2 regions of the Propioniciclava sp. MC1683 genome follow, and region 2 is predicted to be linked to the other one. Evidence: predicted binding sites of a transcription regulator. Region 2 holds the regulator's gene; the other holds the start of a gene.

Region 1 (6,998 bases), on a different contig from region 2:
GACCGCCTACGCCGTCTGGACCGCCACCGGCGCGACCCTGACCGTGGTGTGGGCGATGGTGCGCGGCGTCGAGCCCGCCACGCTGCGCCGCGTGCTGCTGCTGATGGGCATCGTCGCCTGCGTCGTCGGCCTGAAGGTGGTGGGTTGACGTGCCGTGGATCGTGTTGGTCGTGTCGGCCGTGCTCGAGGCCGTCTGGGCGACCGCCCTCGCGCAGTCGGCCGGGTTGACCCTGCTGGGGCCGACCGTGGTGTTCTTCGTGGCGACCGTGCTCTCGGTCGTCGGGCTGGGCTGTGCGATGAAGTCGATCCCGACCGGGACGGCCTACGCCGTCTGGACCGGTATCGGCGCCGTGCTCACCGTCGCCTGGGCCGCCGCGACCGGGGCCGAGCCGCTGTCGCCGGTCAAGGTGCTGCTGCTGGCCGGGATCATCGGCTGCGTGATCGGCCTGAAGTTCTCCACGCCCGCTGCGCCCGACCCGGTGGCCGGCTCGACCGAAGCCTGAGCCCGAACGGCGGACGCCGCGGGCTCAGTGGCCCTCGTGCTCCTCGCGCTCCGCGCGGCGCTCGGCCGCCTGCAGGGCGGCGAGCCCGCCGAGGGAGTTGCCCTGGGCCGAGCCCGGGACCATCCGGTCGTGGTCGGCGGGGCGGGCGGTCTCGGGGCTGCCGTGGCCGGACGCGTCGCCGTGGCCGCCCTTGCGGGGGATGACGTGCATGATCGCGACGATGATGCCGCCCACGAACAGGCCGACGAGGAACGAGAAGAAGGTGTTCGTCAGCCAGCCCATGAACCCGCCGAGCGGGCCGGTGGCGCCGGCGACCAGCACCTCGGCGTCGTGGACGAAACCGTACGGGGCGTGCCAGCCGAGTTCGTCGACGCCGACCAGCAGGATGTGGCCGCCGACCCACAGCATCGCGATGGTGCCGATGATGCCGAGGGCGGTGAGCAGCTTGGGCATGCCCTTGACCAGGGCGTTGCCGATGCCGGGCCCACGACCGCTCTCCACGAGGTGGAGGCCGATGTCGTCCATCTTCACGATGAGGGCGACCACGCCGTAGACGCCGATCGTGATGGCGAGCGCGACGACGGCCAGGATGATGGCGCGGGAGACGATCGGCTCGTTGGCGACCTCGTTGAGCGCGATCACCATGATCTCGGCCGACAGGATGAAGTCGGTGCGGATCGCGCCCGACGTCATCCCCTTCTCCTGGTCGCCGCCCTGCAGCGCGACGGGCGTCTTGTTCTTGGGGTTGTCCTTGCCGTGGCCGGAGACCTTCTCCCAGATCTTCTCGGCGCCCTCGTAGCTCAGGTACAGGCCGCCGAGCATGAGCAGGGGCGTGAGGATCCACGGCACGAACTGGGACAGCACCAGGATGGCCGGGAGGATGAACAGGAACTTGTTGCGCAGCGACCCGATCGCGATCGTCCTGATCATCGGCAGCTCGCGCGCCGGGCTGAAGCCGGTCACGTAGCGGGGGGTCACGGCCGCGTCGTCGATGACGACGCCGGCGGCCTTGGCGCCCGCGCGCCCGGCGGCCGCGGCCACGTCGTCGACCGAGGCTGCGGCCAGCTTGGCCAGCGCCGCGATGTCGTCCAGCAGTGCTGCGAGGCCGCCGCTCATGGTGTCTCTCCTTCTCCGCTCGGTGATGCGCGTCCACCAGAGTAGGGGGAGGACCGCAGCCCGCGCACGGGTCGCGGCCGGGGCCCGACACCGGTCGGGGGCCGAATGGATCGCTCGGTCAGGCCAGCCCGGGGGCGGCGAGGAAGACCTGGGCGTCGCCGGACGCCGTGATCGCAGGGTTGGTCGCGGGGACGAAGACGGAGTCCCCCTTCGACAGCTCGAGGGTGCGCTCCTCGTCGCTCAGCACGACCGTGCCGCGGGTGACCAGGACGATCCGGGCCCCCTCGGGGGAGGGCAGCTCCAGCGGCGCGTCGGCCGCCAGCTCCAGGCGCCAGACGTCGAACTCGTGGCAGTGCGTGGGGTAGTCGAACACGCCGGGGGCCGTCTCGGTGGCGTCGATCACCTCGGGCTCGCCCCAGCCGAAGTCGACGACCCGGACCAGCTCGTCGACGGCGATGTGCTTGGTCGTGAGCCCGCCGCGGATGACGTTGTCGCTGGACGCCATCACCTCGACGCCGGTGCCCCGGAGGTGGGCGTGCATGACGCCGGCCGGGGTGTAGAGGCCCTGGCCCGGCTGGAGGGTGACGCGGTTGAGCAGGAGCGCGGCCAGGATGCCGGGGTCGCGCGGGAACACGTCGTCCAGCTCGAGGGCGGTGCGGGCGAAGTCGCCCAGCTCGCCCGGCTCGTCGCGGCGCTCGACGGCGGCGGCCAGGACGGCGTCCACGATGTCGACCTGCTGCTCCTTCATGGCGAGCAGCTGCAGGAACACCTCCTGCAGCCCGGCCTCCCCGCCGCGCGAGCGCAGGGGACCGATGACCCGCTCGATCGACGGGCCCACCTCCAGCGCCTCGAACAACGCGATCGTGATCGACGGGTCGCGGAACCCGCACAGCGCGTGGAACTCCTCCAGCGCCACGAGGATCTCGGGCTTGGGCCAGTCGTCCTTGTACACCCGCTGCGGGGCGGTCAACGGGACGCCGGCGGCCTCCTCGGCGGCGAAGCCCTCCTCGGCCAGCGCGCGGGAGGGGTGCGCCTGCAGCGACAGGGGGTGGCGGGCGGACAGGACCTTCATCAGGTACGGCAGGTAGGGGCCGAACTCGTCGACGCTGCGCGCGCCGAGCAGTTCCGGGCGCTGGGCCAGCGCCCGGTCCAGCGTGGCGTCGGCCAGCGACGAGGGGGCGAGGGTGTGCGCGCCGAGCCAGAACTCCGCCACGGGGCGCCCGTCGGGCTCGGTGCCGAGCAGCTCGTGGATGGTGTCGAACGTGCCCCACGGGTAGTGGATGAGCGTGCCCCGCAGGTGCTCCATCAGCTCTCGGTCCTCCTCAGATCTCGGACCAGGGTGGGTGAGTGGTCCATCGTCCATTCAACTCGGCGGGACGGGTTCGGGCAAGCAGGGAGGCACCGAGGGCGAATGACACGGCTGTGATTCGTGGCGTACAGTGGTCGGCATGTCCGACGCGCTGGCCCGCACCGAAACCGGTACCACCGAGTCCGGCCTCACCGCGTTCGAGGCCGACCTGCTCGCGTTCGAGGCGACCGGGCACCTCGCCCCCGAGGGCAAGGAGGCGGCGATCCTACGCCGCTTCGACCTGTCGGTGCCGCGGTACTACCAGGAGCTCAACGCCCTGATCGACAAGCCCGAGGCGCTCGCCCACGCGACCCTGCTGGTCAAGCGCCTCCGCCGCCAGCGCGAGAGCCGCCAGCAGCGCCGTTCGGCCCGCCCGCTGTCGGCCGCCGCGGCCGTCTGACCGGCCGCGCGAGACGCACGCCCGTCAAGCCGGGCGAACCACGGAACATCCAGATGGCCCCGATCGGGGCCCCGTCCGCGTGCGCGTACCCGCCCGTGACCAGCCCGGCGTGGCGCTCCAGCGGGTTGCGCAGGGCCGGGCTGCCCGTCCGGGCCAGCGACCAGGCCGACGCGACCAGGTAGGCGGGCAGGAACCAGACCCCCGTGGCCGCGAACTGCCACGCGTGCCGCACCTCGTGGGCGTACACCCCCGGCACGCGCGCCTCGAGCCGGTCCATCGTGGACGCCGTGGTCACCACGTCGCCGATGGTGAAGGCCCCGGCGACCGGGAAGGCGAACCGGTAGCCCTCGGCGACGAAGATGCCGTCGGGGCGGCGTCGCACCCGCGCGCCACCGGCCCCGGCCACCAGCAGCCCGACCGGGGTGCTCAGGTTCAGCCAGTTCGCGAGGTGGCGGATGCGATCACGTCGACGCATGCCGCCAACACTAGTGCGCGATGGCACTCGCTTGTCTCGAGTGCTAATCGGCTGGTAAACATGTAGCTGGCACTCTCGGGTCGAGAGTGCCACACGTTCCGGCCGTGTGAGACCTGCCGATCAGGTCGTCCGTCGCGGGCACCGTCCGGGGCAACGCAAAGACATTCGAAAGGGCTGCCGCAGTGGCAAAGCTGATTGAATTCAACGTCGAGGCCCGCCGCGGGCTCGAGCGGGGCATGAACACCCTCGCCGACGCGGTGAAGGTGACGCTCGGCCCGAAGGGTCGCAACGTCGTCCTCGAGAAGAAGTGGGGCGCCCCCACGATCACCAACGACGGTGTCTCCATCGCCAAGGAGATCGAGCTGGAGGACCCGTTCGAGAAGATCGGGGCCGAGCTCGTCAAGGAGGTCGCCAAGAAGACCGACGACGTCGCGGGTGACGGCACCACCACCGCCACCGTCGTGGCGCAGGCGATGGTCCGCGAGGGCCTCCGCAACGTCACCGCCGGTGCGAACCCGATGGGCCTCAAGCGCGGCATCGAGAAGGCCGTCGCCGCCATCGCCGACGAGCTGGCCGCCCAGGCCACCTCGGTCGACACCAAGGAGCAGATCGCGGCCACGGCGTCCATCTCGGCCGCCGACACCACGGTCGGCGACATCATCGCCGAGGCGATGGACAAGGTCGGCAAGGAAGGCGTCATCACCGTCGAGGAGAGCAACACCTTCGGGCTCGACCTCGAGCTCACCGAGGGCATGCGCTTCGACAAGGGCTACATCTCGCCCTACTTCGTGACCGACGCCGAGCGCATGGAGGCCGTCCTCGACGACCCCTACATCCTCATCGTCAACAGCAAGGTCTCCTCGCTGAAGGACCTGCTGCCCGTTCTCGAGAAGGTCATGCAGGGCGGCAAGCCGCTGCTGGTCATCGCCGAGGACGTCGACGGTGAGGCCCTCGCCGGCCTGATCGTCAACAAGATCCGTGGCACCTTCAAGTCCGTCGCCGTCAAGGCCCCGGGCTTCGGCGACCGCCGCAAGGCCATGCTGGGCGACATCGCGATCCTGACCGGCGGCCAGGTCATCTCCGAGGAGGTCGGCCTCAAGCTGGACGCCGTGACCGTCGAGCTGCTCGGCCGCGCCCGCTCGGTGCGCATCACCAAGGACGAGACCACCATCGTCGACGGTGCCGGCGACGCGCAGCAGATCGAGGGCCGCGTGGCCCAGATCCGCCGCGAGATCGAGAACTCCGACTCCGACTACGACCGCGAGAAGCTGCAGGAGCGCCTCGCCAAGCTGGCCGGCGGCGTGGCCGTCATCAAGGTCGGCGCGGCCACCGAGGTCGAGCTCAAGGAGCGCAAGCACCGCATCGAGGACGCCGTCCGCAACGCGAAGGCGGCCGTCGAGGAGGGCATCCTCCCCGGTGGTGGCGTCGCGCTGCTCCAGGCCGCCGCCGCGGTCAAGGAGAAGGTGTCCGGCGAGCTGTCCGGCGACGAGCTGGTCGGCGCGCAGATCGTGTTCACCGCTGCCTCGGCCCCGCTGAAGCAGATCGCCGAGAACGCCGGCCTCGAGGGCGGCGTCGTGGCGGAGAAGGTCGCGGGCCTCGAGCCCGGCAAGGGCCTGAACGCCGCCACCGGTGAGTACGTGGACATGCTCGAGGCGGGCATCCCCGACCCGGCCAAGGTGACCCGCTCGGCGCTGCAGAACGCGGCGTCCATCGCGGCGCTGTTCCTCACCACCGAGGCCGTCATCGCCGACAAGCCCGAGAAGGCGCCGGCCATGCCGGCCGGCGGCGACGACATGGGCGGCATGGGCTTCTGACCACGCTCGACCCCGTCGAGAACCACACACAGGGCGTCCCGCACACGCGGGGCGCCCTGTGCGTTGCGCGGGCATCGCTCCGGTTCGTTCCCGGACGCCGTCCCGAGCAGGAACGGCGTCGTCACCCCCTCGTCCATGAGGTGGGTCATCAGTCCCTCCACCGCGTGGGGCAGGTTGTGGCAGTGGTCCATCCAGATGCCGGGGTTGTCGGCCAGGAAGACCACGTCGTAGGTCTCGCCGTGGCCGACGTCGAGGCTGTCGACGACCCAGGGCGCCCCGGTCGCCGGCACCCCGTTGCGGGCCACGACCGTGAGGTGGTGGCCGTGCAGGTGCATGGGGTGGGCCTCGCCGCTGGCGTTGGTGATCCGCATCGCCACGCGGTCGCCCTCGCTCACCATGTACATCGGCACGTGCGGGACCATGCGACCGTTGATCGTCCACCACGAGCGCGCCGAACAGGCCCCCGATGACCTGCACGTGCGAGACCTGGTGGGAGTGGTACCAGAAGGTGCCCACCTGGTCGGCGGGGAAGCGGTAGGTGAACGACCCCCCGGCCTGCACGGCGTCCTGAGTGACGCCGGCGACGCCGTCCATGCCGCCCGGCACGTCGTAGCCGTGCCAGTGCAGGGTCACGCCCGCGGGCACGTCGACGTTGCGCAGCGTGACCTCGACGCCCTGGCCCTCCCGCGCGCGGATGGTAGGCCCGGGGGTGGAGCCGTTCAGGGTGTAGCCCGTGAATGTCGTGCCGTCGGCGAGGGTGACCGGCCCGTACTGTGCCCCGCCGGCGGCGAGGAAGTTCACCAGGCCGGCGGACGCCCACGCGTGGGCGGCGGCCTGCAGGGCGACGAGCGCGCAGATCAGGAGGGCGAGGGATCGGTACACGGTGCTCATGGGCGACTCCTTGGTCGAGGTGACGCTGGTGGGATGAGCACAGTGAACGCCGTTGCGGGGCGGCGCGGTGGATCCGTTTCCGATCGGGAAAGGGGCGGCGGTCGGGCGGGGTCAGGCCCCGATGAGGCCGTGTCGGACGAAGGCCGCGTGCAGGCCGTCCTCGTCGACGCGGCCGGTGACCTCGTCGGCGATGGCCTTGACGGCGTCGGGGGCGTTGCCCATCGCGATGCCGACGCCCGCGGCGCGGAGCAGTTCGACGTCGTTCCAGCTGTCGCCGATGGCGATGGAGTCCGCGCGGTCGAGGCCGAGGTGGGTGAGGGCGGCCACCATGCCGGCGGCCTTGTCGAGGCCGGCGACGGTGACCTCGCCGCAGCCGGGGCCGAAGGCCTCGACCGAGCTGGCCACGACCTCGAACCGGCCCGCGAGGGCCTCCTGCACGGCGTCGACCGGG
Region 2 (6,998 bases):
GCACGCGTCCGCCGCGGCGAGGTGCCCCTGCCCGACGAGGACGACCTCGCCGACAAGTACGAGGTGGCCGACACCCTGCTCCGGCAGGCGGGGCTGGAGTGGTACGAGGTCTCGAACTGGGCGCGCCCCGGCCACGCCTGCCGCCACAACCTCGCCTACTGGCGCGGCGACGACTGGTGGGGCTTCGGCCCCGGCGCGCACAGCCACGTGGGCGGCGTCCGGTTCTGGAACGTCAAGCACCCGCGCACCTACGCCGGACGCCTCGCCGACGGGCTCTCGCCGGCCGCGGGTCGCGAGCGCCTCACCGCCGAGGACCGGCGGATCGAGCGCATCCTGCTGGAACTGCGCCTGCGCGAGGGCCTGCCCCGGGCCGTGCTCACGGACGCCGAGGCGGCCCGGGTGCCCGACCTCGCCTCCCGCGGGTGGCTGCACGTGTGGGACGACCGGGTCGCCGTCACCGACGACGGCCGCCTCCTCGCCGACGCCGCGGTGCGGGAACTCCTCGGCTGAGCGCGCCCGACGTAGGGTGTCGGGCGTGAACCGCTACTCCTCCGACGTCCTGGCCAAGGGCTGGCAGCAGGCCAACCGGCCCACGGCCACCAAGACCCCCGTTGAGCGCGACATGGTGCTCGAGGAGCCCACCTCGGGCTTCGTCGGCGCCGTCGTCGGCTGGGAGAACGGCGTCGTCATCCTCGAGGACCGCAAGGGCAAGCGGCGCAGCTTCCCGTTCGGCCCCAACTTCTGGCTCGACGGCAAGCCGGTCGACCTGACCGCCCCGGCCCGTCCGGCGCCCACCGCCCGCGACCGGGCCCAGCAGTACAACCGCACGCACACGGCGTCCGGCTCGCGGGTCGGGCCCGCCGAGAAGGCCAAGGTCGCGCTGCCCAGCCGGATCTACGTCGAGGGACGCCACGACGCCGAACTCGTCGAGAAGGTCTGGGGCGCCGACCTGCGCCACGTCGGCGTCGTCGTGGAGTACCTCGGCGGCATCGACGACCTGCCCGCGATCGTCGCCGACTTCGCGCCCGGCCGTGGACGCCGGCTCGGCGTGCTCGTCGACCACCTCGTGCCCGGCAGCAAGGAGTCGCGCATCGTCGCGCAGGTCACCGGCGAGCACGTCTTCGTGACCGGCCACGAGTACATCGACATCTGGGCCGCGGTGAAGCCCGCCCGCGTCGGGCTGACCGCGTGGCCGGACATCCCGCGCGGCACCGACTGGAAGAAGGGCACGCTGGCCGCCCTCGGCTGGCCGCACACCGACCAGGCCGACGTCGCCTCCGGCTGGAAGCGGATCCTCGGCAGCGTCACCGGCTGGAAGGACCTCGACCCGCGCCTGCTCACCGAGGTCGAGAAGCTGATCGACTTCGTCACCGAGGACCACCTCGACCGGGAGTCCTGATGCGCACCGACGAGGTCGCCGACCTCATCCGGGACGTCTGCGAGCGGGTGATCCTGCCGCGGTTCCGGGCGCTGGCGAGCCACGAGGTGATCCAGAAGCGCCCCGGCGACGTCGTCACCGTCGCCGACCGCGAGGCGGAGGCGGAGCTCACCGCCGCCTTCGGCCGGGCCACCCCGGGCGCGTTGGTGGTGGGGGAGGAGGCCTCCTTCGCCGACCCGACCGCCCTGCGCGCGCTGCCCGACGCCGAGCACGCCTGGGTCGTCGACCCGGTCGACGGCACCCGCAACTTCGCCGCGGGCACCCACGACTTCGGCGTCATGGTCGCCGAGGTCCGGCGCGGGGAGGCCACCCGCGGCTGGATCTGGCAGCCGCTCCACGACGCCCTCTACCTCGTCGAGCGCGGCGCCGGCGTCACCTGCAACGGGACGCCGCTGGCCCGGCTCGACCCGGGGCCCGGCCCGTGGGAGGTCGCCGTGTGGCCGCGCCTGCGGCACACCCGGGCGCCCGGCCTGCGGCTGCGCCCGACGCGCGGCTCGTGCGCGATCGACTACCCGGCGCTCGCGCGCGGGGAGCTGCACGGGCTGGCGTACCGCTCGATCCACCCCTGGGACCACCTCGCGGGCACGCTCATGGTGACCGAGCTGGGCGGGGCGGCGTGCGTCGACGGGCGCGCCTACGCGCCCGGGGTCACCGGGAGGATGCTGACGGTCGGGGCCTCGCCCGAGGTCGTGGAGCTGGCGTCGCGCCGGCTCGCCCCCTGAGGGGCCCGCTCAGCGGTTGATCAGCGGCAGCGTCGGGCGCTGGCGTGGCCGCCCGGCCTCGCGCATGCGGGTGATCGCCTGCGCGACGAACTGCTCGGCCGGCTCCTGCGGCCACGGCCAGTCGGGAGCCCACGCGCCGGCCGCACCCCTGCCCGCGTGGTACAGCGCCTGCGCGCGCTCGTGCAGCCACTGCATCTCGCCCCGCTGCGTGCCGGCGCCGTCCATGTTCAGCGCCGGCCCGTGCCCAGGGATGATCACGCAGTCGCGGGGCAGCATGCCGGCCACCCAGTCCAGGGAGGCGCCCCACTCCCCGGGCCACGAGTCGGTGCCGGCGGACGGCTCGGCGGAGGTCTCGAGCAGGTCGCCGAGGAAGGCCACCTTGCGCCCGGGCACCACGGCGACCACGTCGTGGTCGGTGTGACCGCGGCCGAAGTGGGCCAGCTCGACGTGGCAGTCGCCCAGGTTGACCGCGGACGCCATCGCGATCGTCCGCGACGGCGCTGGGGTGCCCTCCGCGCAGGCGCGGGCCAGGTGCTCGTGGCCGAGGGTGACCAGGTCCCCGAACGCGGCGAGGCCGCCGACGTGGTCATAGTGGGCGTGCGTGACGACGACGTGGGTCAGGGGGACGCCCCCGGCCACGGCTTCGGCCGCGGCCCGGATGGCGCGGCCCTGCTCGGGGGAGCTGCCGGTGTCGACGAGGAGGGCCCCGGTCGACCCCACGACGAGGCCGACGTTCACCCCCTCGGGCTCGGCCACCGCGACGTGCACGCGGTCGGCGACGGGCACGAACGGTCCCAGGCTGTACTCCACCCGGCCACCCTAGCGAGGGCGCCCGACCCGATGGCGTAGACTGGCACTCTGTCAGGTCGAGTGCCAAGGAGGTGGAGCGTGCTGGACGACCGCAAGCTGGCCATCCTGCGCGCCATCGTCACCGACTACGTCTCCAGCCAGGAGCCCGTGGGCTCCAAGGCCCTCGTCGAGCGGCACAACCTGAACGTCTCCCCGGCCACCGTGCGCAACGACATGGCGGTGCTGGAGGAGGAGGGCTACATCACCCAGCCGCACACCTCGGCCGGGCGCATCCCCACCGACAAGGGCTACCGCCTGTTCGTCGACCGCCTGTCCACGGTCAAGCCGCTGACCTCGGCCGAGAAGCGCGCGATCACCCAGTTCATGGCCGGTGCCCTCGACGTCGACGACGTCGTGCGCCGCACGGTGGCCCTGCTGGCGCAGATCACCCGCCAGGTCGCGATCGTCCAGTACCCGGTGCTGTCGAGCATGGTCATCCGCCACGTCGAGGTGCTCCGCCTGGGCGCCGACCGCGGCCTGGTGATGTGCGTCAGCGCCACCGGTGCGGTCGAGCAGCGCCTCGTCGTGCTCCCGCCCGAGGGCGACCGGCACGACGACGACCTCGCGCTCGTCCGGGGCCGGCTCGCCGAGCTGCTCGTCGGGGCCACGCCCCGCGAGGCCGTCGACCGGCTGGCCACGTTCACCGACCAGCTGCCGCCCGCGGCGTCCGGCCTCGCGGCCACGATCGTGGCCGCCCTGCTCGACATCGTGACCGACGACCCCGGCGCCCGCGTCGCCGTCGCCGGCGTGCCCAACCTGACCCGGTTCGGCGACCAGTTCGAGACCACCGTCAAGCCGGTGCTCGAGGCCCTGGAGGAGCAGGTCGTCCTGCTGCGCCTGCTGGGCGAGGCCACCTCGCCCACCGACGTGACCGTGCGGATCGGGCACGAGAACCCCTACGCGCCGCTGCAGGCCACCTCGGTCGTGGCGTCGGGCTACGGCACCGACGAGCGCGCCTGGGCCACGCTGGGCATCGTGGGCCCCACCCGTATGGACTACCCTTCGGCCATCGCCTCCGTGCGCGCTGTCGCACGGTACGTTGGCCGGTTCCTCGCCGAAGCCTGATCCCGCACACCAAAGGAACATGTTGAGCGACTACTACGAGGTCCTGGGCGTCCCCCGGGACGCGACTGCCGAGCAGGTCAAGAAGGCGTACCGCAAGCTCGCGATGAAGTACCACCCCGACGTGGCCGACGACCCCGCCTCGGCGGAGAAGTTCAAGGAGATCGGCGAGGCCTACGCCGTGCTGTCCGACGACAAGAAGCGGCAGATGTACGACTTGGGCGGCGACCCGATGCGTGGCGGCGGTGGCTTCGGCCCTGGCGGCTTCGGCGGGTTCGGCCCGGGCGGGGCGGCCGGTTTCGACGTCGGCGGACTGTTCGACGCCATGTTCGGCGCGCAGGGGTCGCGGGGACCGCGCAGCCGCGTCCGCAAGGGGCAGGACGCCCTCGTGCGGCTCAACCTGACCCTGGCCGAGGCGGCGTTCGGGACGACCAAGCCGATCCGCGTCGACACCGCCGTCATCTGCCCCACCTGCACGGGCAAGGGTGCCGCCGACGGCACCGAGCCGGTCACGTGCGGTACCTGCCACGGCGCCGGCGACGTGCAGACGGTCCAGCGCTCGTTCCTGGGCGACATCCGCACGGTCCAGCCGTGCCCCACCTGCCGCGGCTACGGCACGACGATCCCGCACCCCTGTGGCGAGTGCTCCGGCGAGGGCAGGGTGCGCTCCACACGGACGATCAACGTCAAGATCCCCGCGGGCGTGAGCACCGGCAACCGCGTGCACCTCGACAGCCAGGGCGAGGTCGGACCCGGCGGTGGTCCCTCGGGCGACCTCTACGTCGAGCTGTCGGTCAGCAACCACGACGTCTTCAAGCGCGACGGCGACAACCTCGAGATGGTGGCGCGTCTACCCATGACGGCGGCGGCCCTGGGCACCGAGGTCTGGATCGACACGCTCGAGGCCGACGTCGAGGGCACCCTCGAGGAGGAGTCCCGCGTGCGCCTGGAGGTCCCGGCCGGGACGCAGTCGGGCACGCGCCTGGTCGTGACGGGTCGCGGCGTGCCGCGGCTGCGTGGCGCCGGACGCGGCGACCTCGGCGTTACGCTGTTGGTGCAGACACCGCAGTCGCTGGACGAGACCCAACGCGACCTCCTGCGCAAGCTGGCCGAGGCGCGCGGCGAGACCCGTCCCGCGGCGACGGTGTCGCGCGGCGCCACGAACAAGGGCTTCTTCAGCCGCCTGAAGGACGCCTTCGCGGACTGACGCCGAGGACACACCGCCGAGCACCCGAGCGAGCCGAGGAGACATGACCGAAGCCCTGTTCCTGGCCGACCTGCACTCCCCGCAGGTGGGCGACACCGTGACCGTCGACGGCGACGAGGGACGCCACGCCGCTGCGGTGCGCCGCATCCGGGTGGGGGAGACCATCATGGTCGCCGACGGCGCCGGGACCGGCGTGCGTGGCGAGGTCACCGCGACCGACCGCGCCTCGGTGACCCTCGAGGTGGCGGAGGTGCTGACCAGCCCCGAGGCCCCCATCCGCTACCACGCGGTGCAGGCCCTCGCGAAGGGCGACCGGGCCGAGCTGGCCGTCGAGATGCTGACCGAGCTCGGCATCGACCGGATCATCCCGTGGCAGTCGAGCCGGTCGGTGGTGAAGTGGACCCACGACCGTGAGGAGCGGCAGCTGGGCCGCTGGCGGACGACCGCCCGCGAGGCCACCAAGCAGAGCCGGCGCCTGCGCGTGCCCATCATCACCTCCGCGATGACGACGCGCGAGCTGGTCGAGCTGATCCCGACCATGGCGGTCACGTTCATCCTCCACGAGGGGGCCGAGCTGACACTGCGTCACTTCGACCTGCCCGAGGAGGGCGACGTCCTGATCATCATCGGCCCCGAGGGCGGGCTGACCGACGAGGAGGTCGCGACCCTCGAGGCGGCCGGCGCCCGGCAGCTGCTGCTGAGCGACGGCGTCCTGCGCACCTCGACCGCCGGGACGGTGGCCCTGGCCCAGCTGCAGGCCTTCCAGAAGCGGGTCAGCCAGCCCAAGTGAGGCCGGGGAGCACTCCCCAGGTGCCGTCCGCGGGTCGAGGACCGCGCGGCGCCACAGCTATGCTCGACCGAGCGCCGCACCCCCGACAGGCGCGAGGGAGGACCTGGCCTGATGCTGACCGTCACCAGCGGGCACCGCAGTGACGTGGGGCGCGTGCGCCACCACAACGAGGACAGCGTGCTGGTGGGGGAGCGTCTGTGGGCCGTCGCGGACGGGATGGGCGGGCACGCCGCGGGCGACACCGCCAGCGCCATGGTCATCGACGGGCTGCGCCCCCTCGACGGCCGGCCCGCCCTGCGCCCCGGCGACCTCGTCGCGGCCCTGCACGACGTCAACGAGCGCATCCTCGCCCACGGGCACGCCAACCCCGCCGTCCGGGGCCTGGGCAGCACGGTCACCGGGGTCGCCGTCGTCAGCGTGGGTGGGGCCGACCACTGGGCGGTGTTCAACGTCGGTGACAGCCGGGTCTACCGCTACGCCGACGGCACGCTGGCCCGCGCCACGGTCGACCACTCCGAGGCGGAGGAGCTCATCCTCGAGGGCGTGATCACGCCCGAGCAGGCGCGCACGCACCGCGCCCGCAACATCGTCACGCGCAGCCTCGGGCAGCCCGACGCGCCGCAGGTCGACCTGTGGCTGCTGCCCCAGACCCCCGGCGAGCGCTTCCTGGTCTGCTCCGACGGCCTCAACGGCGAGCTGGACGACCCCGTGATCCACGACATCCTCGCCGCCTCGCCCGATCCCGGCCTGGCCGCCGAGGCCCTGGTCGAGGCCGCGATCCGCTGCGGCGGCCGCGACAACATCACCGCGATCGTGGTCAACGTCGAGGGCGACGACCCCGAACTCGGCACCACCAACCCCCGCCCCAAGGAGGTCCCCGCATGAGCGCCTGGCCGTTCTCCTACGCCCCGGGCGGTCTGGTCGGCTTCG

Evidence for each region. Region 2 encodes HrcA, which represses chaperone genes, less so after heat shock. Its sites were predicted from a motif close to TTGGCACTCGNNNNNNNCGAGTGCCAA; they were not measured.
Region 1: a site for HrcA is predicted at 3,863-3,889, ahead of groL (chaperonin GroEL). Genes of this name have one in related genera too.

Annotation. Positions count from the first base shown of each region.
Region 1 is NZ_JACJFX010000009.1:91,925-98,922, forward strand. Features, by position in the region: gene H5397_RS08070 (SMR family transporter) at 1-148, shown strand, start outside; gene H5397_RS08075 (multidrug efflux SMR transporter) at 150-503, shown strand; gene H5397_RS08080 (DUF808 domain-containing protein) at 528-1,619, opposite strand; gene manA (mannose-6-phosphate isomerase, class I) at 1,738-2,925, opposite strand; gene H5397_RS08090 (DUF3263 domain-containing protein) at 3,068-3,367, shown strand; gene H5397_RS08095 (hypothetical protein) at 3,288-3,842, opposite strand; gene groL (chaperonin GroEL) at 4,025-5,656, shown strand; partial or broken gene H5397_RS18140 (multicopper oxidase domain-containing protein) at 5,851-6,078, opposite strand; partial or broken gene H5397_RS18145 (multicopper oxidase domain-containing protein) at 6,143-6,547, opposite strand; gene H5397_RS08110 (Cof-type HAD-IIB family hydrolase) at 6,659-6,998, opposite strand, start outside.
Region 2 is NZ_JACJFX010000004.1:60,888-67,885, reverse strand. Features, by position in the region: gene hemW (radical SAM family heme chaperone HemW) at 1-510, shown strand, start outside; gene H5397_RS03605 (DUF3097 domain-containing protein) at 536-1,399, shown strand; gene H5397_RS03600 (inositol monophosphatase) at 1,399-2,160, shown strand; gene H5397_RS03595 (MBL fold metallo-hydrolase) at 2,170-2,970, opposite strand; gene hrcA (heat-inducible transcriptional repressor HrcA) at 3,049-4,074, shown strand; gene dnaJ (molecular chaperone DnaJ) at 4,094-5,278, shown strand; gene H5397_RS03580 (16S rRNA (uracil(1498)-N(3))-methyltransferase) at 5,322-6,068, shown strand; gene H5397_RS03575 (PP2C family serine/threonine-protein phosphatase) at 6,180-6,953, shown strand; gene H5397_RS03570 (FHA domain-containing protein) at 6,950-6,998, shown strand, end outside.